DNA from 4 places in the Bradyrhizobium sp. JR4.3 genome. Region 4 is predicted to be linked to each of the others. Evidence: predicted binding sites of a transcription regulator. Region 4 holds the regulator's gene; each other region holds the start of a gene.
What was found. Region 4 encodes LexA, which represses DNA repair genes until DNA is damaged. Its sites were predicted from a motif close to TGTTCNNNNTGTGTTCNG; they were not measured.

Region 1 (7,393 bases), on a different contig from region 4:
TCGACGTCGGGCTTCTGCATCATCTCCAGGAACTGGCGGGCATAGGCCGATAGCGATTCGACGTAGCGGCGCTGGCCCTCGGCATAGATGGTGTCGAACGCGAGGGAGGATTTGCCGGAGCCTGACAGCCCCGTGAACACGACGAGCTTGTCGCGCGGAATTTCGACGTCGACGTTCTTGAGGTTGTGCTCGCGCGCGCCACGGATCGTAATCGCGCGCAGGTGTGCTCCCGCGTTCTGTTGTTGGCGCTTCGCCTTGATCACTTCATCCATCCTGGTGGTCCTCAGGGAATCCAAAAGCGCGCGATCGCGCCAACTTGACAGGCGCGCATCGCCCGGAACCGGGATCGGCGCCGATGGGTAAGTAAGCGAACGTAGGAAGAACAGGGACGGATTTCCAGTGGCGTTTGCGAATCGTCAACGGATTGTTGGCGCGCTGGCGGCATCTGGCAGGAGCACGGCTTGCGGAACTGCGCGTGACCGGTCCCGTTCAAACAAAAAGGCCGGCGCGAGGCCGGCCTTTCGTAACACGATGGCGTCGATAGCGAAGATCAGTACTTCGCGACGATCGGGCCCCCGAAGTGATAGTTCACGCCGACCTGCACGGTGTGAAACTCGAGCGTGCCGGTGGGCAGGGCGCCCGAGAAGTAGGTCTCGCCGCCGAGGCTGCGAAAGAGGTACTCGCCCTTGACCGACCACTGCGGAGCGAAGAACGCTTCGACGCCCGCACCGACGGTCCAGCCGGAGTGCCACTTGCTGTCGGAAGCGGTCACGCCGAGCGCGCTGATGCTGAGCTTGTTGTCGATCCAGGCGTAACCACCGGTGCCGTAGAACAGGACGTTGTTGACGGCGTAGCCGATGCGGCCGCGCACGGTGCCCATCGCATCGGTCTTCGAGCTGAGGGTGGTGCTGACGAGGCCGAAGCCGGGGACGGCAACGGGGCCGGTGACCGACGCGCTGACGTCAGCCCAGGAACCATCGGCCTCGATGCCGAACACGACATTGCCGGTCTGCCAGTTGTAGCCGGCAGTACCGCCGACGAAGCCGCCCTTCATCTTCGGGTCGGTCGAGGAATTTTCCCAGGCGCCGCCACCGACGATACCGAGGTAGAAGCCGGTCCAGTTGTAGACCGAAGCCATGGCCACCGGAGCCTTGGTGTAGGGGCGCGCCGCCAGATCAGCGGCCGAAGCCGGGGCAGCGAGTGCGAACAAACAGGCCGAAGCCAACCAAATCTTTTTCATCTTCAGTAATCCCAGTCCCAGTTTCTGTTGTCCCTCCCTGTTCCGGAAGAGCATCGGACGCCGTGGTCCAACTGATATCGTCCATACACCGGTGAAGCCGCAAGTTGTGTCACTGAAAAGCAACAGCGATCGGAAAACGGAACGGCTATTGACCTATTGATATCGCAGAACCGCACAGCAAAAGGCCGGCACGAGGCCGGCCTTCGAAGTGCTCTATTCCAGCGCGATCAGTACTTTGCGATGACCGGACCGCCCCAGCGATAGTTCAAGCGGACGAGGCCCATATCGACGTCCTGGCGAATCCGGTCGCTGCCGAAAACCGCACCCGCGGGCGTTGTGAAGCCGATCGTGCGATCGCCAAGGAAGATGTGGTCGTATTCAAAGCCCAGCGACCAGTTTGGAGCGAAGCCGAACTCCAGACCGGCACCAACCGTGCCACCCCAGCGAGTCTCCCGCGCCGAGGCCAGCAGCGCGCCCGCGCCGGGCGTGCCCGCCGCAGCGTAGATGTCGTACTTGTCGCCGACGACGGCGGCGCCGCCCTTCACGTAAAGCAGCACGTTGTTCCAGGCGTAACCGATCTGACCGGTGATGAGCCCGAAAGAGTCGATGCGGGAACGGTTGCGATCACCCGTGACCAGGGCGGTGCCGGGGAAAAGTGTGCTCACGTTGTCGCCCCGGAAGTCGGCCCAGTTGCCTTGGCCTTCGAGGCCGAACACCCAATTGGTGGACTGCCAGCGATAGCCGATCTGGCCACCGACCGTGCCGCCGACCGCGTTATGGCAGCCTTCCCCGACCAAAACGCCGGTCGCGGGCGTGACGAAGTCCCAGCACGTGTGGCTCGAGCCACCGCCGCCGTTGATGCCGATGTAGAAGCCGCTCCAATCGTAGATGGTGGCAATCGCCGGCGCCGGAGCCTTGGTGTAGGGACGCGCGGCAAGATCCGCCGCGCTCGCGGGAGCCGACAGGCCCATCGCCACTGCACTGATTGCACCAATAAGAAGCTTATTCATTGCCAGTCTCCCCAGGTTCGTCCGCTTCTTTCTTCCCCGAAGCGGTTGATCAGGCACGAGGGCCCATATGATTTAAGTCCGAGGAAACCGTAGCTCTACGGAGCGGCAAAGTCCGTCTCCGAAATGCAACAAGAACGGGGCCGTGCGAGGACCCATAACTTGCTGAATGTTAAGCTCTTTCCTTCGCTTTTGGGAACCTACAAAGGTTCCAATCGACGCGTGCCTTCCCGCAGTACATTGGCCGATCGACGCCACATATTCGATGCTGAAGTTCGCCAAGAACAAATCTGGAACAAGCCGGAGGTCGATGCTATATGTGGGGATAACCGGAGGGGCGACGGACTGATCGTCGTCCGCAAGCGTTCGGCGAGCGTATAGGGTCGCCTCAACAGGCACGGTGGAGCGCGGGGAGCGGACCGGCCTTCTTGAATTCAGTGGCATTCGGAGCGGAGAGCGGAGATGGCGGGAAGCGTCAACAAGGTCATTCTGGTTGGAAATCTCGGCAAGGATCCTGAAATCCGCCGCACCCAGGACGGGCGGCCGATCGCCAATCTGAGCGTCGCCACCTCGGAGACCTGGCGCGACAAGGCGACCGGCGAGCGCAAGGAAAAGACCGAGTGGCACCGCGTCGTGATCTTCAATGAAGGGCTCTGCAAGGTCGCCGAACAGTATCTGAAGAAGGGCGCCAAGATTTACGTCGAGGGTGCGCTCCAGACCCGCAAATGGACCGACCAGAGCGGCGTCGAAAAGTACTCGACCGAAGTCGTGCTGCAGGGCTTCAACTCCACCCTGACGATGCTGGACGGTCGTAGCGGCGGCGGGGGAGGCGGCAGCTTCGGCGACGAGCCGGGCGGCGATTTCGGCTCCTCCGGTCCCGTCAGCAACGCGCCGCGGCGACCCGTTGCCGCCGGCGGCGGTGGCCGCAACAGCGACATGGACGACGACATCCCGTTCTGAGCGATTCCGTTCTGAGAACGAGGCATATCGATGCGGAGGCGCCGGCCGCGTGGGCGGCGCTTCTCATCTCGTGTCAAAAAATCCCACTAATCGGCAGGACGGGCTCGGGATTTCCGGGCCCGCTTCATGTTTGGGGTGAGCTCGGATTGCGGCTTGGCAAACGCGCTGACGGGGCAAGCTCGCCGCGCGGTTTTCCACGGGCGAGCGGCGATTTTGCGAGGTCGGTGCGGGGGCTGTCCGAGACAGCGCTCGCAAGGGCTTAAGTTGTTGGAAAAATAGGTAGAAAAAGCGCTTCCCAGATCGCCGCGAGGGTGGTTATCAGAGGCTGGATGCGCTATATGATTCCCAGATAAAACCTCATCGGATTTCCCCTTGGCTGACGACGACGACAAGCCCGGCGACCAGCCGGCGCAACCCTCGGATATTCGCCCCGTCTCCATCTTTGAGGAGATGAAGAAGTCCTATCTCGACTACGCCATGAGCGTGATCGTGGCGCGGGCACTGCCTGACGCCCGCGACGGTCTGAAGCCGGTGCATCGCCGCATCCTGTACTCGATGAACGAGCAGGGGCACACGCCGGACAAGAAGTACGTCAAGTCCGCCCGCGTGGTCGGTGACGTCATCGGTAAATATCATCCGCATGGCGACCAGTCGATCTACGACGCCATGGTCCGGATGGCGCAGGACTTCTCCATGCGCGTGCCGCTGATCGACGGCCAGGGCAATTTCGGCTCGGTCGACGGCGATCCTCCGGCTGCCTATCGTTATACCGAAGCCCGATTGACGAAGGTGGCGCTGGCTCTGCTGGCCGACATCGACAAGGACACGGTCGACTTCCAGCCGAACTACGACAACAACGAGACCGAACCGTCGGTCTTGCCGGCCAAGTTCCCGAACCTTCTCGTCAACGGCGCCGGCGGCATCGCGGTCGGCATGGCGACCAACATCCCGCCGCACAATCTCGGTGAGGTCATCGACGCCTGCGTTGCGCTGATCGACAACCCCGCGCTTACCATCGACGAGCTCATCAACATCGTGCCGGGACCGGATTTCCCGACCGGCGGCGTCATCCTCGGACGGCAGGGCATCCGCGCCGCCTATCACCTCGGCCGCGGCTCAGTCATGATGCGCGGCAAGGTCGCGATCGAGACCATCCGCAAGGAGCGCGAGGCGATCATCATCACCGAGATTCCCTACCAGGTGAACAAGGCGACGATGGTCGAGCGCATCGCCGAGCTGGTCAAGGAAAAGAAAATCGAAGGCATCGGCGACCTGCGCGATGAATCCGATCGCGACGGCTACCGCGTCGTCATCGAATTGAAGCGCGATGCCGTGCCGGATGTGGTGCTGAATCAGCTCTACAGGTTCACGCCGCTGCAGACGAGCTTCGGCGTCAACATGGTGGCGCTCGACAGCGGCCGTCCGCGGATCATGCATCTGAAGGACCTGCTGGCGATCTTCGTCGACTTCCGCGAGCGCGTCGTCACGCGGCGCACCAAGTTCCTGCTCGCCAAGGCCCGTGATCGCGCCCATATCCTGGTCGGTCTGGCGATCGCGGTCGCCAATATCGACGAGATGATCCGCGTCATCCGGACCTCGCCCGACCCGACCACCGCCCGCGACACCCTGATGTCGCGCGACTGGCCTGCCCGGGACGTCGAGGACATGCTGACGCTGATCGACGATCCGCGCCACCGCATCAGCGAGAACGGTACGATCCGGCTGTCGATGGAGCAGGCGAGGGCCATTCTCGATTTGCGCCTGCAACGCCTCACCGCACTCGGCCGTGACGAAATCCGCGAGGAACTCGACAAGCTCGCCGGCGAAATCGCCGACTATCTCGACATCCTGCGCTCGCGCGACCGCGTGCTTGAAATCATCAAGTCCGAGCTCGCCGAGGTGAAGGCCGAGTTCGCGACCCCGCGCCGCACCGTCATCATCGAGCAGGAAGGCGAGGTCGAGGACGAGGACCTGATCCAGCGCGAGGACATGGTCGTCACCGTCTCGCACGCCGGCTACGTCAAGCGCGTGCCGCTGTCGGCCTACCGGGCCCAGCGCCGCGGCGGCAAGGGCCGCGCCGGCATGCAGACCCGCGACGAGGATTTTGTCAGCCGGCTGTTCGTGGCGTCCACGCATACTCCGATGCTGTTCTTCTCCTCGCGCGGCCAGGTCTACAAGATCAAGGTCTGGCGCCTGCCGATGGCCGCGCCGAACGCGCGCGGCAAGGCGCTGATCAACATCCTGCCGCTGGAGCAGGGCGAGCGCATCACCACCATCATGCCGCTGCCGGAGGACGAGTCCACCTGGGGCAATCTCGACGTGATGTTCGCCACGACAGGCGGCAACGTCCGGCGCAACAAGCTGTCCGACTTCGTCGACGTCCGCCGCTCCGGCATCATCGCGATGAAGCTCGACGACAACGAAGCTATCGTCGACGTGCAGATCTGCACCGAGCACGACGACGTGCTTTTGACCGGCGCCGGCGGCCAGTGCATCCGCTTCCCCGTCACCGACGTGCGCGTGTTCACCGGGCGCACCTCGATGGGCGTGCGCGGCATTGCGCTTGCCGAGGGCGACAAGGTGATTTCGCTGGCGATCCTGCGCCACGTCGAGACGACGTCCGACGAGCGCTCGGCGTATCTGAAGATGCGTCGTGCGGTTGCCGGCGAAGCTGCGGCCGAGGAGCCGGCGGCGGACGCCGAGGCCGAGGAGACCTCCGGCAGCTTCCAGCTGGCTCAGGAGCGCTATGTCGAAATGTCGGCGGCCGAGCAGGTCGTGCTGACCGTCTCCGTCAACGGCTACGGCAAGCGGACCTCGTCCTACGAGTACCGCACCACGGGCCGCGGCGGCAAAGGCATCGTGGCCATGAGCGTCAACAACCGCAACGGCAACCTGGTGGCGTCGTTCCCCGTGGAAGACGCCGATCAAATCATGCTGGTCACCGACAAGGGCCAGCTGATCCGCTGCCCGGTCGAAGGCATCCGCGTGGCCGGCCGCTCAACCCAGGGCGTGATCGTGTTCGACACCGCCGAGGACGAACACGTCGTCTCGGTCGAGCACATCACGGAAGAGGCCGAGAGCGGAAACGGGGCGAATGGGGAGTCGAACGGGGAGTGATGCGTCACCCCTCGTAGCCCGGATGGAGCGCAAGCGAAATCCGGGTTCTTCATTCGAACGGCTGTCCCGGATTGCACTTCCGCCTTCGCTCTCCGAGCTACGGCGGACAAGTCGCTCCATCCGGGCTACGAATTGCGCTAAATCTCCAGCTCCGTGCCGAACTCCACCACCTGCTTGGTCGGCACGCCGAAGAACGCGGCGGAGCGTTCGGCGTTGCGCTGCAGGAAGGCGAACACGGTTTCGCGCCAGACCCACATGCCCGGCACGTCCTCGCGCGGGATGATGGTCTCGCGGCCGACGTAATAGGTGATGTCGGAGAGGTCGATGCCGGGCAGCTTGCCGTGGCGGCAGGCGAAGGTCAGCCCTTCGTAGATCGTCGGGTTCTGCATGAACCCGTAATGCAGAACGACGCGGGTAATGCCGGGAATGATCTCGATCACCTCGATTCGGTCTTCGTCGTCGATGTGAGGAAGCTCCTCGATCAGCACGGTGACCAGGACGATGCGCTCGTGCAGCACGTGGTTGTGCTTGACGAACTGGGTCAGCGCCAGCGGCACGCCGCGCGGCGCCGACGCCAGGAACACGGCGGTGCCGGGCAGCCTGGCGCTGCACTTGTTGACCGCGGTTTCGATCAGATCCTCCTCGGGCTGGCGCAGCTTCGCGCGTGCCGCTTCGACGAGCTTCACGCCGCTGCGCCAGGTCAGCATCAGGAAAGCGACGAAGCCCGCGAGCATCAGCGGAAACCAGCCGCCCTCGAACAGCTTGATCGAATTGGCCGAGAAGAAGATCACGTCGATCACGAAGAAGAAGCCGTTCACGGCCACCACCAGCCACGGCGAATAGCCCCACTGGATCGCGACCAGGGCAGCGAGCAGCGTGGTGATCGCCATCAACAGCGACACCGCGATGCCGTAGGCGCCGGCCAGCGCCTCCGAGCTGCCGAAGCTCAGCACGGCGCCGAGCGTTGCGGCGGCGAGCAGCCAGTTCACCAACGGCACGTAGATCTGGCCGATCGCTGCGCTCGTGGTGTGACGGATCTGCATGCGCGGCAGGAAACCGAGCTGAATCG
Region 2 (7,393 bases), on a different contig from region 4:
CAAACGGAGCGACGTGGTCTTGGCGTAGTCTCTTGAGTTCTTCCTTCAGTTGGTTGAGGGTCAGGTCGGGTACCTGACTGCTGATGCCTCGAAGCATGAACTTGATTAGGTCCTCACAATAGATGCGGACCTTCCGTATGTAGTCGCGCGCTTTTGCATCGTCGTTGTTAGACTTTGCATCGTCGTAAATTCGACGAAGCTCGCCGCCATTGGCGACGGTAGCCACCCCTGAAATCTTGTTTACGGCCCCGATTAATCCCTGTTGCGCTTTGAATTTTTCGTGGTCGACCAGCATTTGATAGAAGCTGCGTTCGTGCGTCGTTACGATCAGCTGCGAGTGGAGCAACTCAGATTCAGCCAAGTTAGCGCTGCGCACAAGCTCTTGTGCCCATCTTCGCTTATTGCGCGGGTCGAAAGTAGCCTGTGGATCGTCAAGGATTACAAGTGGAAGTGGATTCCATCCCAGTGTTCGAAGTGTTTCCTCTCGCAAGGCCAGAATGAAAGACCACAGAATGGCCCGCAACCAAGATGTGTTCGCAACCAAGGCTGCGTCAATCCGCATGCCAGGACTAAAGCTGCCACTTACACTTACTTCCTTTCTGCTAATTGTCGTCTCCTGATAGGCTAAGCGCTCTCTCAGGACGACCCTCCCACATATTGAATTTATTGTCTCAGAGAGCGCGGTAATTGAACTTGTTGTTTCCGTTGCAACGAGGGCTCTCAAATTCTTGAGCGGCTCCAATGAGTCGCGAATCGCTTCGCGGGTTTGCTGGACCCTCCGAATGGTTATCCAGTTTCCCGCGGCCTCGGCTGCACTAGTCAAGTTTCTGGATAGATCATCTAGGGGGCGTGCATGATCTAGCGCCTGCTCTAGTTCGAGAAGTTTTCCCTCTATGCTCTGTTCTGGAAATGAACCGTCGTCTAGCTGCTTGCCAATCAGGATACTCCAGGCTTCCAAAAACTTCGGTCGGCTTGCCCCCCACCAGCGGACAAGAGCGATAAGCCGTTCCAGTAAATAGAGCTCTTGCCTCAATTTGATTGCAGCCTCGGGTTCGCCGCTAGAGGCCTTGAAGTCTTCGTAAGTGAAGCCGGGAAGAGTTTTATGCTGTTCGTCGATCGTCGACGTAACCGATGTTGAAAGACCGACGAGAACGCTTGCGAACGAATTATCGGATGTAAACGCCTCGCGCATGGCTGACGAGTATGAATCGCTTGGATTCATTTTATCGATGATGTCACGCGAAGTGGTTACCTCCATCGGTATGCAGGCGGCGGTGGTTTCTAGGATACTCAGGCATGCGTCGCTCAATTTGCGCTCGGCCGCGTCTGAGTTCGTTTTCAATTCTTCGAGTTCTCGCGCCAGCGCTCTCTTGTTTTCGTCATCCAATGGAGATGCGCAGAGAGGGCAAGTGGCATCGCCCGACTGCAGAGGCACAAAACTCTGAGCTGCTATGGCTTTCAAACGCAGCTTGTCGTCCGCGGCCTGACGTTGATGCCAGCTAAGGGCTTGGTCGAGATTGGCCGTTGCCGTAGGGATCGCATCGACCAATTTGGAGAAGTTAGGATCGGTAAGGGCGACCGTTAAAGCTCTCCAGACTCGAAACAAGGGGATCGCTTTAGTTCCCTGGGCGACGAGGCCGCGAGCGTTGGAAACGGCTGTCTTGACAGTGGTGCGCCCTTGAGAAGTATTGACGTTTACGTTTAGCGATATCTCGCTTTTCAGCGTCTCAAGGTATTTGCCAGCGGCTTCCGACGCTAGGCGCGCCGGCTCTTGGAGGAGGCCATCTATTCCCTCATCACGGGTCAACGGGGAAGGCAACACGAAATCGAACTCGCTCGCGAGTTGTTTTGCCTTCTCTATGTTCTCGTAGAAGCGGTTTTCATGTAGATCAATGCGGTTGTCTTTTGCGTACTTCATAAACTTTCGATTGGCGGCTCCGAATGCCGAGCAACCTTCTGCGATATTCGCTAATCGGTCGAGGCCTGTAAGCTGCTTGACGGCCTCGTAGAGGGTTAGACTGCTTTTGCCGAAGCCGATCTTGGTGATGCGTGCGGGCATAAGTATGCCGATCTCAGCAAGCCGAAGCGCATCAATGATTGCGGGGTCGATTTGGTCTTCTGACGTTGGAGCTCCTTGGGAGGGGCTAACAATGCGACGAAAGGCTGTTGCGGTGCTGCCGTCGTTGGAAGCGAAAGTGAGGCGGACCGAAACTTGTGCGGATTTCTGCAGGTCCGCAATCTCGGTGGGGTAGGCCGCTAAGGGAGGCCAGGTTCCGAGGCGTTTGCCGTCGTCATCTTCAACGTCGTCGCGCATGCCTTGTTCGAGCACGGGTCCTTCGTGCTCCCGAATGCGATAGCCCGTCAGTGCCCACAGGATAGCGCTCACGAGCGATGTCTTGCCGGATCCGTTTTGGCCTTCAAGGCACCAGTTGTTCCCTCCGACATATAGATCGAAAGGTTTGCCGCCAAATATAGTAAGGCCGCCGAAGCCAGAGGCCTCAACCCGCGTGAGACGCCATGATTTCTGGCCAGATGAGGTTGGCGCTGCTCCCGCTACATTTGCGGGATCGTACTTGTTGTTCTCCCACGCCGATAGCAGGTCCGTGAAAAGACTTTCGTCGCCGTTTGCGACCTTGTCTGGGTCAGCGTTCAATAAGAACTCGAATAGACGGCGCTGTTCAGGCTTTTCTAGCCTTATGGCCCCTGCTTTTTGATCGCCGAATTTTTCCCAAACCACACTTTGGCCGGCCAGCAGTCGTTTGGTCACTTCTGAATATGAAGCTGACATCGACGCAATCCTCAGCTCATGAAATAGACGATGGGCAATAAGGACGAGTACAACCTTTTCGAGTGTGATTTGGCGGTATAACTTTAGGGCGAGGCGATTAGACACAGGTTTATGGGGCGGAGAGATCAGATCTACAAAATAAAACGGCCGGATCTTCCGATCCGGCCGCAATGCAAACTCTATCCGGCGAAGCCTACGCCACCCGACGCAAGCCCTCGCCCAATTCGAAAATTCTTAGCTCGCCTTCTTCGCCGGCGCGGGAGCGGGGCCGACCTTCTTCTGGATGGCGCGCTTCAGCTCGAGGGCGCGCGGCGACAGCACGGCGGCCTTGGCCTTGAGCAGGAAGGGATCGAGGCCGCCATTGTGGTCGACGCTCTTGATCGCGTTGGTGGAGACGCGCAGGCGCACGTTGCGGCCCAGCGCTTCGCTGATGAAGGTCACGTTGACCAGGTTCGGCAGGAAGCGGCGCTTGGTCTTGATGTTGGAGTGGCTGACCGTGTGGCCGACCTGGGGGCCCTTGGCCGTCAATTCGCAGCGGCGAGACATGGCAAAATCCTCAATCTTTCCCAACGATGTGCGGCCGCCATTCGGGGCGCCACGGGCAAATTCTCTGTCCTTGCAGGGAGCGGGCGGACGTATAGGGGGGAAGCGGCGGGACGTCAAGGTTTTGGGGCGGGTTTCGTGCTCCAAGGTAGCTGTCATCGCCCGGCTCGACCGGGCGATCCAGTACGCCGAGACGGTGCGGCTGACCAGAGGAGGCGCGGCGTACTGGATTCCCCGCCCCAGTGCGCAAGTGCGCACAAGGCGGGGCATGACAGCAGGGCATGACGGCGGTGGAGGTGGCGGGGTGAGGTGCGCGCTTCTGACCCGCCCCGATCACCAAAACGGCAATGATTATCGCGCCTTACCATCACATAAAGGGCGTATTCGCGCCCGAAGAGTCCAGTGGAGTTCCGGACGCGGAGTGGCCCGGACACATTGCTTGGCGCGCTATTTGGCTTAAGTAACAACCGTTCGCGCCCCGATTGGATTGTTTCGTGCTCACAACGTCTCATCTTGCGCCAAGCCTGCGCCCAAATGAGCTGCGCTCAGCGAAGCGGCGCGCAAGGAATCCACGCGCAAGTCATCCGCGCTCTGCCGGCCGCTGGGTCATGGCAGCCCTTGGCGGGCTGGTCTTGGCGTGGGCGGCGGAGCCCGCGGCGGCGCAGGGCAAGCTCGAGGCGCAATACGAGGCGACGCTGTCGGGCATTCCCGTAGGCCGAGGCGCCTGGAACATCGACATCCAGGACGACGTGTTCGCGGCCGCGGCCTCCGGCGGCACCTCGGGGCTGTTGAAATCCTTCGCGGGCGGATCCGGCACCGGCGCCTCGCAAGGGCGCGTGGTCAACGGCGCGCTGGTCGCGACCGGCTACCAGGCCTCCACCACCACCTCGAAGAAGACCGAAGAGATCCGCATCACGCTCGACAAGGGCAATGTGAAGGATTTTGCCATCCTGCCGGAGCCGCCGGTCGATCCCGACCGCATCGTCGTCACCGACGCGCATCGCCGCGGCGTCTGGGATCCGATGACGGCCTCGCTGGTGCGCGTAGCAGGCAGCGGCGACGTGCTGTCGGCGGACGCCTGCCACGGCAGCGCCGCCGTGTTCGACGGCCGCATGCGCTACGAGCTCAAGCTCGATTTCAAGCGCATGGAGAGCGTGAAGGCGGAGAAGGGCTATCACGGCCAGGTCGTGGTCTGCTCGCTGTATTTCGTGCCCATCGCCGGCTACATCCCCGACCGTCCCGTGATCAAATATCTCGCCGCCCAGCGCAACATCGAGGTCGCGTTCGCGCCGATCGCGGGCACGCGCATCCTGGTGCCGTTTTGGCTGAAAGTGCCGACCCCGCTCGGGCCGGCCATGCTGGAAGCAACCAGCTTCATCACCACGGCCCAGCCGCCCAGGATCGCGAAGACGCAGTAGGCCGGGCGTCCCGTGCTGAATCTCCCTTTTCGGCGAAAATAAACGCAAGCGATTTCAATGGCATGCCTACTGTGCATGGGGTTGTTTTCGCGCTTTTGTTTTGGAGGGGGTCGAGGGCCGGGAATCCATTTGACTCCTCCCCGATTCTGATTCGACTCCGCGCCGTCCCCAGCTTTAACGATTCCGCCACCGAAACGTCGCTTGTGCGGCGGGGCAAAACTCCATCTAGTGCGAACCCGATAAGCCTCCCGCGACATCTTGCGAGAACGGAACAGGACTCCAGGGGGAGTCAGCGATTCGGCCGCGATTCGTTCTCAACTCGTTCCGAAGCTTAAAGCCAACGGGAAAAGCGTCGCAAAGTGAGACAGTTGCGCGAGGTTCGGGGAAGGGCGCCGCATTCTCCGCCGTCATGCCCCGGCTTGACCGGGGCATCCAGTACGCCGCGCCCTCTCGGTTTGATCTGCGCCGCCTCTGGAATACTGGATCGCCCGGTCGAGCCGGGCGATGACAGCGATGTGTGAGGCCGGCCCTTCGCGCCACCGCCCCAAAACAGCACTGACATTCGCCCCAATCGCCATTACCTAATCCCCCAGATGCCTTTTTCCTCCTCCCCCTTCGCTTCCGAGCGGCTTCCCGGCGCCGGCGTCACTGCGGTGCTTGGTCCCACCAACACCGGCAAGACCCATCTCGCCATCGAGCGGATGCTCGCGCATCCCTCCGGCATGATCGGGCTGCCGCTGCGCCTGCTGGCGCGCGAGGTCTACAACAAGATCGCAGCAAGGGTCGGCCCCGACGCCGTCGCGCTTGTGACCGGCGAGGAAAAGATCAAGCCGAAATCGCCGCGCTACTGGGTCTCGACCGTCGAGGCGATGCCGCGGGATCTCGACGTCTCGTTCCTCGCCGTCGACGAGGTGCAGATCGCATCTGATCTGGAACGCGGCCACGTCTTCACCGATCGCATCCTCAACCGCCGCGGCCGCGACGAGACGCTGCTGCTCGGCGCTGCCACGATGCGTCCGATCATCGAGCGGCTGCTGCCCGGCGTCTCCATGATCACGCGGCCGCGCCTGTCGCAGCTCGAATTCGCCGGCGACCGCAAGATCACGCGGCAGCCGCGCCGCACCGCCATCGTCGCCTTCTCGGCCGACGAGGTTTACGCCATCGCCGAGCTGATCCGCCGCCAGCATGGCGGCGCCGCCGTGGTGCTGGGCTCGCTGTCGCCGCGCACCCGCAATGCGCAGGTCGCGATGTTCCAGAACGGCGAGGTCGATTACCTCGTTGCCACCGACGCCGTCGGCATGGGCCTCAACCTCGACGTCGACCACGTCGCCTTTGCCTCCGACCGCAAGTTCGACGGCTATCAGTTCCGCCGCCTGACGCCGTCCGAATTCGGCCAGATCGCCGGCCGCGCCGGCCGCGCCACCCGCAACGGCACCTTTGGCACCACCGGCCGCTGCGCGCCGTTCGAGCCCGAGCTCGTCAATGCGCTGCAGAACCACACCTTCGATCCCGTGAAGGTTTTGCAATGGCGCAATTCGAAGCTGGATTTCGCTTCCCTCGGCGCGCTCCAGGTCTCGCTGAACCTGGCCCCCGGCCATGAGGCGCTGACGCGCGCGCCGATCGCCGAGGACATGCGCGTGCTCGACCACGCCGCCCGCGACGCCGAGGTGCGCGATGTCACGCATGGCAAGGATGCGGTGGAACGGCTGTGGGAGGCCTGCCAAATCCCCGATTATCGAAAGCTGTCGCCGGCCGCCCATGCCGAGCTGGTCACCACGCTGTACGGCTTTCTGATGCGGAAGGGCTGCATCCCCGACGCCTGGTTCAGGACCCAGATCGACCAGGCCGACCGCGTCGACGGCGATATCGACACGCTGTCGGCCCGGATCGCGCAGATTCGCACCTGGACCTTCGTCGCCAACCGTCCCGACTGGCTGAAAGACCCCGAACGGTGGCAGGGGATCGCCCGCGAGGTCGAAAATAAATTATCGGATGCGCTCCATGAACGCTTGACTGAGCGTTTCGTTGATCGCCGGACCAGTGTATTGATGCGCCGCCTGCGGGAGAACACGAGCTTGAATACTGAAATCGGCAAGACCGGCGAAGTCATCGTCGAAGGCCATGTCATCGGCCGCCTCGATGGCTTCACCTTTGCACCGGATGCGGCGGAAGCCGGCTCCGATGCGAAAGCGTTGCAGGCTGCAGCGCAGGCCGTGCTCGCCGGCGAGATCAACGCGCGCGCCGAAAAACTGGGCAACGCACCGGACGAGCAGTTCGTGCTGACTTCGGAAGGCATCATCCGCTGGACCGGCGATGCCGTGGCGCGGCTGTCTGCCGCAGAGGACGCGCTGCATCCGCGCATCCGCATCATCTCCGACGAACGCCTCACGGGCGCCCCCCGAGACAAGGTGCAGGCCCGGCTCGAGCTCTGGCTCAAGACGCATATCGAAAAGCTGCTCGGGCCGCTGTTCGAGCTCAGCAAGGCCGAGGACGTCACCGGCATCGCCCGCGGCATCGCCTATCAGCTCGTCGAGGCGCTCGGCGTGCTGGAGCGCCCGAAGATCGCCAACGAGCTGAAGGACCTCGACCAGCCCTCGCGCGCGACCTTGCGCAAATATGGCGTCCGCTTCGGCGCCTATCACCT
Region 3 (7,393 bases), on a different contig from region 4:
GCCCATCCGGCTCGAGGTTGACGGCGGCATCACGCGCGACAATGCCGCTGCCGTGGCCGCTGCGGGTGCCGATACGCTTGTGGCGGGCTCCGCCGTGTTTCGCGGCAAGAGCAGCGCAGACTATGCCGGCAACATCGCCGCCATCCGCGCTGCTGCGGAAGCCGGCAGGGTTCCGGAGCTGCAACATAGTGCGGCGCAGACGATCCGGACCGGTGAGCCCGCGCTCATCCGGTAGGCTATGGGATACAGGCGGAGCGAGCCGGTACCCGAATGGGCTGTGCCAGGGCCTGCCACTTTCCACCAGACATATTGAGTCCGCGCTGATTGGAACTTTCGGCGCAACACGCGTTTGCCTAGAAGCGGGTCAAGCGCGCGGCGGGCGCAGCAAATCTTTTGCACAACCGCCATCGCCCTGACGCAAATAAGGGCAATAAGCTCTGTGAATGCGAGGGAGGGTCTCATGGACAACGTACGTCGCTATCGCGCGCTAGCGTCCCTCTGTCGTCAGCAGGCCGCCTACCGGCCGCTCCAGAGTTGGGAACTGCTCGGCCAGGCCGAACATTTCGAATATCTCGCCGAAGTCGAACTCAAGGCGCATTTCGACGCGTGCAATGCGCAACACGACGAGGACGGCGTCGAGGCCTCGGCGTGGGAGAGGCCCGCCGCGGCGTGACGGGCCAACCTGTTCGAATATGACCCGAACTTGCCGACGCCGGCACCGCTCAAGGACGCGGTTGTCGGCCCGAACGACAGGTCTTGTGACCGGCCCGACCTGGTCGTCCCTCGATTAATGCGACATCAGCGTCGGAACGGTCATGGCTTCCAGCATGGCGCGGGTGACACCGCCGAGGAACCGCTCCTGCAATCGCGAATGGCCGTAGCCGCCCATGACCAGAAGATCGAGGTTCTCATCGGCTGCCAGCGACAGCATGGTCGGCTGAATGTCGGAGCGCGCCGCCGACAGGTTGACGGTGCGGGTCGACAGTCCGCGCCGGCCGAGATGCCTTGCCAGATTGCGCGTCGAGACTTCGTCGGGAACCATATCTGTTTCGTTGATCGCAATGATCACGATCTCCTCGGCGCGAGCCAGGAATGGTGCGGCGTCGCGCATGGCGCGCGCGGCGAGGCGGCTGCCATCCCAACAGATGCCGATTCGTTTCGCCTTGAACGCTCCATGGAAGGTGTAGGGCAGGAAAAGCACCGGCCCGCCCGCCTGGAACAGGATCTCGCGGGGCACATCGTTGTCGAGTGAGCCTTGCGCCGGATCCGGCTGGAGCACGATGCTGAGATCGTGCAGCCGCGCCATCTCGCCAAGCAACCCGACCGCATCCCCCGGCATCGCTCCGAGTGGGTGGCATGTGTAGGAAATGCCGGCGTTCATCGCTTCGCTCTTGAACACCGCGAGCGCCGCCTCGGCCCGCTCCACTGCGCTTTCGCGCTCCATCTCGAACACCGCCGCCACCGCGGCGCCGCCCTCCATCACGTAGGCCGCGCTGGTTGCCACATAGCCAACCGCGACTGCATCGAGATGGGCGTTGAGGCCCGCTGCGAGTGAGATCGAGCCATCGATCACCGGGCGCATCGGCCGCTCGGTAGGGATGTGGACGAGAATGTCTTTGTACATGACCGCCTCCGATGGACATCATCCGGTAGCTGCAGTCTTTCACGGTGCGCAGCGCCCGCGTTGAGCTGCATCAAACGTGCAGTCTCGACTTTTGGCCGTGTCGCCGGCCCCGGCTACTTTGCCAAGATTTAATCGCGTGGACGGGACGCTGTAAGGTGGCGACCACCATGTTGGGTCCAAGGCGACTTACCCAACATGGACATATCGACATGAACGATCACGTCAATTCCGACACCACCGCGTCCCGCAAGATCCTGAGACCGCGCCGGCTCGCGCTGCTCGGCACCGTGGCCGCGCTTGGCCTGGCCGTGCTGGCGACTGCCCCCGGCTCTTCGCCGTTCGGCGCGAACTCCTTCATTGCGCCCGCCCAGGCCGCGGAGAGCGCCGCGACACCGCCGGGCTTCGGCGACCTCGTCAGCAAGGTCAAACCCGCCGTCATCTCGGTCCGGGTCAGGATCGACCAGGACAACGACAAGAGCGCGATGCTGCAACAGAACCGGATGGATTCGGACGAAGCATCGCCGTTCGACCAGTTCTCACGGCAATTCGGCTTCCGCGGCCCGGGTGGCATGGAAGGCATGCCGCGCCAGCACCGCCAGATGATCACGGGTGAGGGCTCCGGCTTCTTCATCTCAGCGGACGGCTACGCCGTGACCAACAACCACGTCGTCGATCACGCCGAGTCGGTGCAAGTGACGATGGACGACGGCGCGATCTACAGCGCGAAAGTGGTCGGCACCGATCCGAAGACGGACCTCGCGCTGATCAAGGTCGAGGGAAAGAAGGATTTTCCGTTCGTCAAATTCTCCGACCAGAAGCCGCGTATCGGCGACTGGGTGGTCGCGGTCGGCAATCCCTTCGGCCTCGGTGGCACCGTGACCGCCGGGATCGTCTCGGCCAGCGGTCGCGACATCGGCAACGGTCCCTATGACGACTTCATCCAGATCGACGCGCCGATCAACAAGGGTAACTCCGGCGGCCCGGCCTTCGACATGAATGGCAACGTGATCGGCGTGAACACTGCGATCTTCTCGCCCTCCGGCGGCTCGGTCGGCATCGGCTTCGACATTCCGGCCTCGACCGCAAAGCTCGTCGTCGCACAGTTGAAGGACAAGGGCGCGGTCACACGCGGCTGGCTCGGCGTGCAGGTGCAGCCGGTGACGTCGGATATCGCCGACAGCCTCGGCCTCAAGGAGGCGCGCGGCGCGATCGTCGACAATCCGCAGGACGGCAGCCCGGCAGCGAAGGCGGGCATCGAGGCGGGCGACGTCATCACCGCCGTCAATGGCACCGCGATCAAGGATTCCCGCGATCTCGCCCGCACCATCGCCACCCTGGCGCCAGGCACGTCCGTGAAGCTCGATGTCGTCCACAAGGGCGACAACAAGACGGTGACACTGGCGCTCGGCGAGTTGCCGAACGAGCGGCAGGCTAGAGCCGACGAGGGCAAGTCGCAGCCAGATGCCGGCATGCCGCCGCGTCTCGGCCTCAGCCTGGCTCCGGCCGGGGACGTCCAGGGCGCCGGCCAAAAGGGCGTCGTCGTCACCGAAGTCGATCCGCAAGGGCCGGCCGCGCAGCGCGGCATCCAGACCGGCGACGTCATCCTCAATGTGGGGGGCAAGGCCGTCGCCAATATCGGCGATGTCCGTTCGGAGCTGGCGCAGGCGAAATCGTCCGGCAAGCGCAGCGTGCTGCTGCAGGTCAGAAGCGCGCAGGCGACCCGGTTCGTGGCGGTGCCGCTCGCATAAGTCGAACGTCGATCGGCGCAACTCCAAAAAGGCGGCCTACGGGCCGCCTTTCCTGTTCGCCTTCAGGATTTCGGATGCCCGCCGATAACATTCTCGTTAACGGCAGGGAGGATGACCCGGTTCGTCCGAAAAAGCCGTGTTCGTTCATCACAATTACGGATCTCGTATGGACTCGGCGGCAATGAAGCCGCCGACGATTGCAAGCGTGGAACTTCGAACTTGCCGCCGCTGAGCCGGCCGGCAATTCGTATTTGATCGGTGCCGACATGGATCGATTGAAGCTCTCGCTGACGGCTGCGCTGCTCGTGGCGCCGTTCGTGCTGTGGGGCGGAAACGCTCTCGGGCGTGACGACGGCCGCTACGCGGACTCACCTCTTAAGCCGTGGTTCGACGGCCTGCGCAGCCATCTCGGTCCGTGCTGCTCGGATGCGGACGGGTTTGCCGTCGCCGATCCCGATTGGGACTCGCACAATGGACATTATCGCGTGCGGCTCGACGGCGAATGGGTCGAGGTACCGGACGAAGCCGTGATCACCGAGCCGAACCGGGCCGGCCGCACCATGGTGTGGCCGGTGAAGACCGCGTTCGGCGTGTCGATCCGCTGCTTCATGCCGGGCAGCATGATCTGACGGAGGTCAGCGCGACCGTTTGGAAGATTTGCGCTTCGACGTTTTCTTCGAACTCTTCTTCGAAGTCTTCTTGGATGTTTTCCGAGATGTCTTCTTTGACGTCTTCTTGGACGACTTCCGTTTCGCTGCTTTCTTCGGGACCTTCTTGCCCTTCTTGCGCGCTTTCGACAGGCCGATCGCGATCGCCTGCTTGCGGCTCTTCACGCGTCCGCCTCGACCGCCAAGTCCGCTTTTCGCGGTCCCCTTCTTGTAGCGCTTCATCTCGCCTTCGACATCGCTGCCGGAGCTGCGCGAGTAGCGGCGCTTCTTTGCCTTGCGTGCCATGCATGTTCTCCCTTGGCCTGGGAAAACAATCCGAGACAGGCATAGTTCCGAAAGCGCAAGCAACGTCCCGGATACGCGGCCTAGCCTAGAACGAATCCGCCAGCTCGATCTCCGCTTCCAGCACCTGAATGCGCCGCGCTGCCTCGCTGGAGGACAGATCCCGCGCATATTGCGCGGGTTGATACGCCTCTTCGCTCAGCCGTTTCAGCCGGAGGCCCTGCGCCCGCGTCATCTGCTCGGTGAGGAAAGCTTTGGCGTCGTATCTACCCTGAACCTGCATATCGCTTCTCCCTTCTGAAATCGTGACTTGACTATATGTTCTTATTTTGTTCTAACAAGTCATGGACAATAGAATTAATGAAATTCGACGTAAAATCAGCGCCTTGAGGTTGGAAATGGCCGATATCGAGGTGTCCGTCCGCGAACTCGTCGAGCGCGATCGCGACTGCACGGAGAAGGCCCTGGCGCAGATGGATCTGCGCCGGAAAATCAATCTGCTGATCGGCGAATGGAAGGCTGCAGGTGGCGGCGATGTCCTGCCGAATGTCCGCGATAGGATGCGCCTTCGTTCCGCGAAGGCAGCAGGTAGTCCTCTGCGCGTGGTCGCGCGCCGCTGAGAGCTTTGGGAGCGCACGGTGGGGGAAGACCCGGATGTGTACCGGATTCTAAAGCTGCGCGCCGAGATTCTCGAACTGGGCTCTGCCATCCGGCAGCTGCAACGCGAGGGGCTCGACGACGCCGCGGCCCAGCTCTTGATCGCCCGCAAGCGGGCACGGCTCGATCATCTGGTGAAATCAGATCCTGCGGGCGTCCACCCTGACATCCTGGGCAGCCATCGTAGCTGAGCCTTGGCGTAACGCGCGTGCGGGGCTCGTCGATACCGCATGTCGACGAAGCGGCCCGAGAAAAAGTTCGTTTGAACACCAAAGCAAAAGGCCCCGCGATCGCGGGGCCTTCATGATTTCGGGGAACACCTACTTGGTGTTGCTCATGCCGCCCTTGTTGTTCGTCATGGTGCCGCCCTGGTCGGAGCCGGGGCCGGAGCCGCCCTGACCGGAGGGATCAGCACCCTTGGAAGACTTGGTGTTGGCGCCCGTGGTGGTCTGCGACGATGACATCGAGGATCCGTGTTTTGCCTTGTGCGACTTGGCCTGCACGGCGAACGGTGCGGCGGCGAGGCCGGTTGCCAACATCACGGCAAGAGCGAGCTTGGTGGTCTTCATATGCGGGAACTCCCTGAGTTGAATTGACGCAGGCAGCCAACTGCCATTGGTCGCAGGAGTTCCGAACAAGGAAGTTCCGGTAAAGCACGCATCCTTCAAGATTGCTTGTCCTCTTCGAGGATGAATACGACCCCGGTCAGTGTTGCGCCGATCGCGAACGTCGTCACCAATGTGAGGGCGAAAACGACAACGGCCTGCCTTCCGCCGTGACTCAGCAAATTGGCGACGCCGGGATTGGACAGCACGAGCAAGAGGCTGAAAGCGAGCCCGAGGGCTGCGCCCATCATCGCGTGCGTCATCAGCTTGACGAGCCCGCTGGGAGAGATCAGGTCCGACGACTTCTTCGCGCGCATGGAACTCTATCCCAATCCCGCATGAAACGCCTGCGACACGCGCCGGTTCCACCCGCATGAAGGAATCGTTATCGCCCGCTTCATCCGACGTTCATGCCGGGTGGGCGAGAATGACCCTGCAACACGGGAACATTCGATATGGGTAAGGTGGTCTTTCTCTATCGCTCTCTGGCTTATCGCAACGCCGCTGCGGACATCCTCCGCAAAGCGCGCAAACTGCCCCGCGGCGCGGAGCGAAGCGCGGCGCGCCGCTATGCCAAGGCGCTGCGCGATCTCGCCCAAACGGAAGCCTGGCTCGAAGGGCGGGTCGCGCGCGAACCGCAAACGACGCAGCGCAGGAAGAGTGCGGCCTCCGGTTAACCGGACGCGCGCTGCAATTCGGCGGAGCTCGCGGCTTCGAAGTTTCCGGGCGCAGTCGTCGCGGCAGTCTTGCGGACCAACGGCACCTCGAGCCGGCACAACAGACCCTCGGCGCGCCAATCGAATCGCGCCTGCCCGCCGAGCTGGGACTCGACGCTCGCAAGCAGGCTCCGCGTACCAAAGCCGCGGGATTTCGGCGTCATGACAAGCGGGCCGCCGGATTCCTCCCACGTCAGCGTGAGCAGCTCGTCCTCGACCTGCCAGTCGATCGCGAGCCGTCCCGTCCGCGTCGAGAGCGCGCCATACTTCGCCGAGTTGGTGAAAAGCTCGTGCAGCGCCAGCGCCAGCGTCTGGGCGGTCGCCGGCAGCAACTGAACTTCGGACCCCGCCAATTTGATCTGGCCGCCGAGGGAATAGGGCGCAAGCTCCTCGTCGATCAGCTTCGAGAGTTCTGCGCCCTGCCAGCTCGACAGCGACAGGATCGTATGCACGCGCGCCAGTGCATTGATGCGTCCCTCGACGGCGCTGACATAGGCTTTGACCTCGTCGGCGCGGGTGAGGCGCACAATCGATTGCGCCAGCGCCAGCGCATTCTTGGCGCGATGATCGACTTCCCGCGCCAGGAGAGTCTGCCGTTCCTCGGCGCGCTTGCGTTCGGTGATGTCCACCGTCACGCCGCTGACGCGCATGACCCGACCGCTATCGTCAACCGTGGCGGCGGCCGTGCCGACACACCAGCGCACATCGCCGTCGGGCCGCACGATGCGGAACTCCGTTTCATAGGAGCGTGTGCCCTTGTTGAATTCGGCGATCGCCTTGCGCAACTGATCGACGTCATCCGGATGCAACAGCGCCTGAACGTTGGCCGGATTCACCGCGAAGCTCTCCGGGCCAACACCAAAGATGCGGTACTGTCCCTCGTCCCACATCCAGTCGCCGGTGATCCAGTCCCAGTCCCAGGAACCCATCTTGCCGGCGGCGATCGCCATACTGCGCCGCTCTTCGCTCTCGCGCAGCTTTGCAGTGGAATTCTCCAGCTCGGCGGTGCGTGCGCGCACGCGGTCCTCGAGATCCTGGTTCAGTCGTTCGAGTTCGCGCGTCTTGCGATAGAGCTCCGCAAACACCTTGACCT
Region 4 (7,393 bases):
AACGAGCGCGTGCCGATCAGCGTGGCGCGCTTGTGGTCATGCAGCGCGCCGGCCACGATCTCCGAGGCCGAGGCCGAGCCGCCATTGACGAGAACCACCAGCGGCTTGCCCTTGGTGAGGTCGCCTCCATGCGCCGTGAAGCGCTGGGTCTCTTCCGGATTGCGGCCGCGGGTCGAGACGACCTCGCCACGCTGCAGGAACGCGCTCGACACCGACACAGCCTGATCGAGCAGTCCGCCCGGATTGTTGCGCAGGTCCATCACGTAACCCACCAGCTTCTCCGGCGGAACGTCCTTGGAGATCGATGCGATCGCCTTCTTCAGGCCATCGGTGGTCTGCTCGTTGAACGAGGTGACGCGGATATAACCGATGTCGCCGTTCTCGACGTGGAAGCGCACCGGGCGCACATGGATGATCTCGCGCTTGATCGCGACGTCGAGCGGGGCGTCGGCGCCCTTGCGCACGATCGTGAGCTTGGTCTGGGTCTCGACCGGCCCCTTCATCTTGTTGACGGCCTGCTCGAGCGTCATGCCCTGCACGGCATCACCGTCGATCTTGCTGATGAGGTCGCCCGACATGATGCCGGCCTTGGAGGCCGGCGTGTCGTCGATCGGCGAGACGACCTTGACGAGACCGTCCTCCATCGTGACCTCGATGCCGAGCCCGCCGAACTCGCCGGAGGTGGTCTCCTGCATCTCGGTCCAGGCCTTGTCGTTCATGTAGCGCGAGTGCGGATCGAGCGAGGTCACCATGCCGGTGATCGCGCCTTCGATCAGCTTGGCATTGTCAGGCTTCTCGACGTAGCTCGCCTTCACCCGCTCGAACACTTCGCCGAACAAATTGAGCTTGGAATAGGCGTCATCCGCGCTCGCTGCCGCCCGTGCCGCCCATACGCCGCCGTGCGGACTGGCTACCAGAAGGGTCAGACACGCTCCGGTGAGCGCGCCCAGTGGAAACAGCAGGGTTTTCCGCATGGATAGGCTGGCCTTTTTGCTTCGCGGTTCGGTGGGGCTGGGGAGCCGCCATGCAAATGGCGATCCAGCCTGCTTCTCACAATACCATTCTGGTTTCTTCAAGGCCGGGATGCCACGCCGGCGGGTACACCGTAAAAATCCCTTCGTCCGGACCTAAACTTTCGGCAACGTTGCAGGACCCGGTTGGTGCGCAGCGGGGGTCGGCCGGCCGGCCCACGCCTCGCTGCCATGCCATTTTAGGATGGTTTTGGCGCCCCGGACGGGTTAGGCGATGACGGAAGGCTTCAAATTCTCGGGAGGATAACAATGAACGAAGCACCCCGCATCCAACCGGAAAGGAACGTCGAGCTCGGCGCCAGCACCGAGCCGTTCCAGAATCTGCATGAATTCGTCCGGAAAGCCCGCGCCAACCTCAACCAGAATGCTTGGGATTATATCGTCGGCGCGGCCGAGACCGAGACCACGATGCGTCGCAACCGCATGGCACTGGACGAGATCGCCTTTCGCCCGCGCGTGCTGCGCGATGTCCGCAAGGTCACCGGCTCGGTCGAGCAGTTCGGCCGCAAGATGCGCCTGCCGGTGGTACTCGCCCCCGTCGGCGCGCTTGAGATCTTCGATCCGGATGGTGCGGCGAGCGTGGCACGCGCCTGCGGCACTTTCGGTGCGGCGCACATGCTCAGTTCCGTGTCCGAGCCCGGCCTCGAGAAGACCGCCGAAGCTGCGCCCGACGCGCTGCGCCTCTACCAGCTCTATGTGCGCGGCGACGACGCCTTCGTTGCCGACGTCGTCAGCCGGGCCGAGAAGAACGCCTACGCCGCCTTCTGCCTGACCGTCGACACCGCTCACTACAGCCGTCGCGAACGTGACATCGCCAAGCGCTACGTTCGCGAGAGCCGCCTGCGCGCCACCGGCGGCGATTACCAGAAGGGTCTGGAGTGGCGGACGGTGAAGATGATCAAGGACAAGTTCAAGATCCCGCTGATCCTCAAGGGCATCGCGACGCCAGAGGACGCGCTGATCGCGATCGATCACGGCGTCGAATGGATCTACGTCTCCAACCATGGCGGCCGTCAGCTCGATCACGGTCGCGGCGCCATGCATGTGCTGCCCGAGATCGTCGATGCCGTGAACGGCCGCGCCAAAATCATGGTCGATGGCGGCGTCTGTCGCGGCACCGACATCGTCAAGGCGATCGCGGCGGGTGCCGACCTCGTCGGCATCGGCCGGCTACAATGCTGGGCGCTGGCGGCGGCCGGCGAATCCGGCGTGGCGCGCATGCTGGAGCTGCTCGAGGACGAAGTGCTGCGCTGCCTCGGCCTCTTGGGTGCGACGTCGTTCGCCGAGCTCGACAAATCCTGCCTGCACCAGGCGACCGCAACCAACGCGCCGAGTGTGTTCAGCGCGTTTCCGCTGTTCGACCACGAGCCATATCGATACTGAGTGAAAGGATGCAGGTGACATCGCTCTCTCCCGGCAGCGCGGATGCGCTCCTGTTCGATCTCGGCCGCGTGGTGCTCGATATCGATTTCTCCAAGGCAATCGCCTGCTGGGCGGGACATGCCGGCTGCAAGCCCGAAGCCATCGTCGCGCGCTATGTGCGGGACAGCGAAGCCTATCGGTTGCACGAGATGGGGAAGATCAGCGATGAGGATTATTTCGCCTCATTGCGAGCCTCGCTCGGAATCGGCATTTCGGACGCGCAGTTCCTGGAAGGCTGGAACGCGATCTTCGCCGGCGAAATGCCTGACATCGCCGAGCTGCTACCGCGGGCAGCGAAGCAGATGCCGCTCTACGCTTTCTCCAACACCAACCGGCCGCACGTGGACCATTTCTCGAGGGAATATGCCGACCTCCTCGGCCATTTCCGCGAGCTGTATTTGTCGTCCAGCATCGGCTTGCGCAAACCGGATGCGGAGGCCTTCGACCACGTCGTTGCGGCGATCGGCGTGCCCGCCGGGCGCATCGTGTTCTTCGATGATCTTGCTGAAAACATCGAGGGAGCGCGGGCGCGCGGCTTGACGGCGGTGCATGTGACCTCGCCGCGTGACGTCGGGAACGCATTGAAGGCATTGGGCATTTGACGAGGAGTCGGTGTCGCGAAACCCACGGCGGCACCGCCCCACGGGACCAATTTTGAGAAATTGAGGAACCCGATCACTTTGTGCATTTTTGTACAGAGTTCCGGGAACGGAATACCGCCTTCCGGACTCTTAGAGTCCGTTGGGACTTCTACGGACGGATGCATCATCGTGCTGGGCAAAACCTACCTCACCAAGCAGGCCTCTCTTCTTCTTGAATTCGCCAGGACAACTTCAGATTCGGACCTTTCCGCCAAGCTTGTGAGCAAGGCCGCCGACCTGAAATCCCAGGCCGATCCGCTGCCCGACAAAGACCAGGGAGCCAAGGCGCCCGACGTAACTCCCGGGCAGGCAGGGAGCTGATCGATGCAGGCCAGGGCGCTCGTCGTTCTCGCCTTGCCGTGATTTTCCTTGCCGTGATTTTCGTCGCTTCCATGACCACTCTCCTGCCGATTTGTCAGGTTCTTCGGATCATGCCGCGACGCGCTTGATCCTGCCTTCCGGAACAATGTGAAGCGGCGGGATGACTGTGCCCGCTCAGCCGTTTTTGCCTCTGCGCCCGCGCTCGGCTAGAAGACGTGCGGAACATTCGCCCGAACGTGCCGAGCAGGAGTTTTCGCCGTGGCCTTGATGCCGGTTTCCGACGCGCTTGCCGCGGTGCTGGCGGGTGCAGAGCCGCTGCCGGAAGAAATGATCTCCCTCGACGAGGCCTACCATCGCGTGCTCGCGCGTGACGTCGCGGCGCGGCGCACGCAGCCGCCGCAGGCGATGTCGGCGATGGACGGCTACGCGGTGCGCGCGGCCGATGCCGCGACGATCGATTCGGAGCTGACCGTCATCGGCGAAGTCGCGGCGGGCCGACCGTTCGCCGGGACGATCGGCGCCGGCGAGGCCGTACGGATCTTCACCGGCGCGGTCGTTCCCGGTGGCGCGGACGCCGTCGTGATCCAGGAGGACACGGTCGCCGCCGGCCAGCGGATCACGATCAAGGAAGCCGCGATCGCCGGACGGCACATCCGCCCCGCCGGCGTCGATTTCCGCGAGGGCGACGTGCTCCTGCGCAAGGGAAGTCGTCTCACCGAGCGCGACCTCGCGCTCGCCGCCGGAATGAATTATCCGCACCTTGCCGTTTTCAGGCGTCCGAAGGTCGCGATTCTCGCCACCGGCGACGAGCTGGTGATGCCGGGCACCACGCCCGGCCACGGCCAGATCGTCTATTCCAACGGTTACGCCCTGCACGCGCTCGCCCGCAGCGAGGGCGCCGAGACCATCGACCTCGGTATTGCCGCCGACACGCTGGAGGCGACCACCGCGGGCATCCGCCGCGCCCGTGAGAGCGGCGCCGACATCCTGATCACGACCGGCGGCGCATCAGTCGGCGACCACGATCTGGTCCAGCAGGCACTGAGGGACGAAGGCATCGCGATGGCGTTCTGGAAGATCGCGATGCGGCCAGGCAAGCCGATGATGCATGGGCGCCTCGGCGCAATGGGTGTGATCGGCCTGCCGGGCAATCCCGTATCGTCCTACGTGTGCGCTTTCCTGTTCATGGTGCCGCTGATTCGCGCCCTGTCGGGCCGTTCAGTGATTCACCATCGCCGCGAACGCGCCGTGCTCGGCCGCGGCGTCGGCGCCAACGACCAGCGCGAGGACTATCTGCGCGCGCATCTGGAGGAGCGTGACGATGGCACACGCGTCGTTCTTCCCGTCAACCATCAGGACTCTTCGCTGCTTGCGAATCTCGCTGCAGCACAGGTACTTCTCGTGCGCGCACCATTCGCGCCGAAGGCCGAAGCCGGCACAGCTTGCGAAGTGTTGCGGCTCCCCGTCTGAGCACCCCCGCAACGCGCGTTCCGCGGAGTTTGCTCTGTTCACGGTAAATTAAGCAGTTGCGGAACATGTATCGAACATATAGTGTCCGTTCATGATTTGTTTCGAGCATGTAGCGGCTTATTGCCGAATTCTGCGTCTCGGAATCGGACGACATCAACCGGGGGACTTTGGTCGAGATGTTAACGCGCAAACAATACGAGCTTCTGCGGTTCATCAGTGAACGTCTGAAGGAAAGCGGCGTGCCGCCCTCCTTCGACGAGATGAAGGATGCGCTCGATCTGCGCTCGAAGTCGGGCATCCATCGCCTGATCACGGCGCTCGAGGAGCGTGGCTTCATCCGACGCCTGCCCAACCGCGCCCGTGCGATTGAAGTCATCAAGCTGCCGGAGCTCCAGGCAGCCGCCGGCAGCCGCCGCGGCTTCACCCCGAGCGTCATCGAGGGCAATCTCGGCAAGGTGCGTGCGGGCTCCAGCCTGCCCGCGGACGAGGGCGAACGCCCCGTGGCGGTACCGGTGATGGGCCGCATCGCGGCCGGCACGCCGATCGAGGCGTTGCAGACACGCAGCCACACCATCAGCGTACCGCCCGACATGCTCGGCTCGGGCGAACATTACGCGCTGGAAGTGCGCGGTGATTCCATGGTTGATGCCGGCATCCTTGACGGCGACATGGCGCTGATTCAGCGCAACGAGAGCGCCGATACCGGCGACATCGTGGTGGCGCTGATCGACGACGAGGAAGCGACGCTGAAGCGCTTCCGCCGTCGCGGCGCCTCGATCGCGCTCGAGCCCGCCAACGCTGCATATGAGGTCCGCATCCTGCCGCCCAATCGGGTGAAGATTCAGGGCAAGCTGATCGGGCTTTACCGGAAGTACTGATACCGGACGTACTTGATACCTGGAGAAGTTGGCGCCTCGCGCGCTTCCGATCGGCATCGCCGGTCAGAGATTGGAGCGGATCATCGTCCGCTCCGGCTGGATAGTCTTTCTGGTTCTGCACAGACTATCCGGCCCCTCCTCCGGCGCTGGCTCCTCGCGACGCCCACGAAGCAGCACCGAAACAGCACCGCTTCGCGGCTCGGGTGTGCGAGGAAACAGCGACCAGCGATCGAGGTCGTTGCACCAGCCGGCAAGATTCGCGCATGCGCCTCCCGAATGCATCGCAACTCGCTTTGTTCCTATTGAATTCGGGAAAGATAATGTGATCGCGGCTTGCGGAAACCAGCCGCAGATTTGCCCACAACCGAGCAGAGCTTTCGTGCTTCAACTCTGATAGAGGCCTGCGCCTCGATAAGAGACGCGGGTTGCTATCCCAGCATGAGGAGCACCCGATGTGTGACTACAGCCTGCATGCCGTCGCGTCGCGCCCCGCCGAAGTCGGCGAGACGATCGTCTCGACAAATTTCCGCGGCACCTCGACGCGCGGCTTCGCCTCCGCAGCCGATCCGTCTGTTGCCGTCTGCCTGCTGCCGGGAACGGAGCTCGCCTTCGCAGACGACGTCCGCTACGACAATCGCTGGATCTGGACGCGGACCATCAATTCCCGCGTGGGCAAGTTCGGCAAGATCGATCCGCACGTTCCCGACCGCCATCATGACGCGATCGAATTCCCCGACGGCAAATTTGTGCTGGTGACGCAGCTCGTCGAAGGCCAGCGCGCGACCGTGCTGCAACTGCCTGTGACCCAGTCGGTCATCGAGCGCGAGCACAAGGCGCAGATCATCGCCGACAGGCAGCCGACCGTCACGCACCTGCCGATCGGCTGAAACAGCCGCCCTCCGGCTACGAGGTCGGAGGTCAGGATTGAATTGCCATCGCCGGCGCCGTGGCCGGCGAGATGGTGTGGTTTGCGCCAGCGAATCCGAGCGGACGCACCGACCCGCTGCGTTGCTCCGCACCATCAGATCAATCGTCGGCCTGCAAGTCGGTCTCCGCCGGCGTTGCGTCCTTGATGCGGGGCGCGGTCGCCTTCGGCGCAAGGCTGCCGTCGAAATCACCCTCGCCGGCGCCGGCCGGCAACCAGGGGCGGCTCGTGCCTCTCGCCCTCACCGCCTGAACCACAAATCCGTCACCACGCTGCGTCAGCGCCAGTGCGCTCTGGCTGGCGAGCCGCTGCCGATCGACCACCATCGCCGCGCAATCGGGCGGCGCGGGACGCGTCGTCACCACCAGCGCGGCCCGACTGCAATCGTCGGCGAGAGCGTCGACCCGCAGTGCCAGCGCGACCAGCCTCCCGTCGATCAGTGGCGTCACGCAGCCGGATTCGTCACAGGACACGCCATCAGCCAGCGAGGCTCTGCCGGCATCGCGCGGATCGGCGTCGGCAGCGAGCCATTCCTTGAGCAGAAAGCTGTCCTTGCTGGTCCTGATCAGGTGCAGATATCCGTCCTTGCCCCGCACCGCGACGCTCGCGCCATCCCCGGCGATCAGGATGTCGGGCTGCCGCGCCGACAGTCCCCAGAGGATCGCTGCCAGCAGCACCAGGGCGCCGGACCAGCGCAGCGGCGTC

Region 1: a site for LexA is predicted at 2,528-2,545, ahead of ABIB91_RS06140 (single-stranded DNA-binding protein). Genes of this name have one in related genera too.
Region 2: a site for LexA is predicted at 5,059-5,076, ahead of ABIB91_RS03750 (helicase-related protein). Genes of this name have one in related genera too.
Region 3: a site for LexA is predicted at 4,642-4,659, ahead of ABIB91_RS14380 (DUF3072 domain-containing protein). Genes of this name have one in related genera too.

The regions. Positions count from the first base shown of each region.
Region 1 is NZ_JBEPQF010000003.1:50,009-57,401, forward strand. Features, by position in the region: gene uvrA (excinuclease ABC subunit UvrA) at 1-272, opposite strand, end outside; gene ABIB91_RS06130 (outer membrane protein) at 551-1,240, opposite strand; gene ABIB91_RS06135 (outer membrane protein) at 1,468-2,250, opposite strand; gene ABIB91_RS06140 (single-stranded DNA-binding protein) at 2,710-3,207, shown strand; gene gyrA (DNA gyrase subunit A) at 3,580-6,324, shown strand; gene ABIB91_RS06150 (potassium transporter Kup) at 6,462-7,393, opposite strand, start outside.
Region 2 is NZ_JBEPQF010000002.1:86,876-94,268, forward strand. Features, by position in the region: gene ABIB91_RS03735 (AAA family ATPase) at 1-2,788, opposite strand, end outside; gene rpmB (50S ribosomal protein L28) at 3,023-3,334, opposite strand; gene ABIB91_RS03745 (DUF3108 domain-containing protein) at 3,940-4,749, shown strand; gene ABIB91_RS03750 (helicase-related protein) at 5,343-7,393, shown strand, end outside.
Region 3 is NZ_JBEPQF010000007.1:199,774-207,166, reverse strand. Features, by position in the region: gene rpe (ribulose-phosphate 3-epimerase) at 1-235, shown strand, start outside; gene ABIB91_RS14405 (hypothetical protein) at 461-673, shown strand; gene ABIB91_RS14400 (universal stress protein) at 788-1,624, opposite strand; gene ABIB91_RS14395 (Do family serine endopeptidase) at 1,834-3,372, shown strand; gene ABIB91_RS14390 (hypothetical protein) at 3,639-4,001, shown strand; gene ABIB91_RS14385 (DUF6496 domain-containing protein) at 4,008-4,325, opposite strand; gene ABIB91_RS14380 (DUF3072 domain-containing protein) at 4,411-4,605, opposite strand; gene ABIB91_RS14375 (hypothetical protein) at 4,721-4,942, shown strand; gene ABIB91_RS14370 (hypothetical protein) at 4,961-5,170, shown strand; gene ABIB91_RS14365 (hypothetical protein) at 5,300-5,548, opposite strand; gene ABIB91_RS14360 (hypothetical protein) at 5,644-5,901, opposite strand; gene ABIB91_RS14355 (hypothetical protein) at 6,040-6,261, shown strand; gene ABIB91_RS14350 (HWE histidine kinase domain-containing protein) at 6,258-7,393, opposite strand, start outside.
Region 4 is NZ_JBEPQF010000031.1:52,434-59,826, forward strand. Features, by position in the region: gene ABIB91_RS33135 (S41 family peptidase) at 1-974, opposite strand, end outside; gene ABIB91_RS33140 (alpha-hydroxy acid oxidase) at 1,281-2,414, shown strand; gene ABIB91_RS33145 (HAD family hydrolase) at 2,423-3,055, shown strand; gene ABIB91_RS33150 (hypothetical protein) at 3,224-3,415, shown strand; gene ABIB91_RS33155 (molybdopterin molybdotransferase MoeA) at 3,674-4,885, shown strand; gene lexA (transcriptional repressor LexA) at 5,062-5,763, shown strand; gene ABIB91_RS33165 (hypothetical protein) at 6,216-6,650, shown strand; partial or broken gene ABIB91_RS33170 (ComEC/Rec2 family competence protein) at 6,790-7,393, opposite strand, start outside.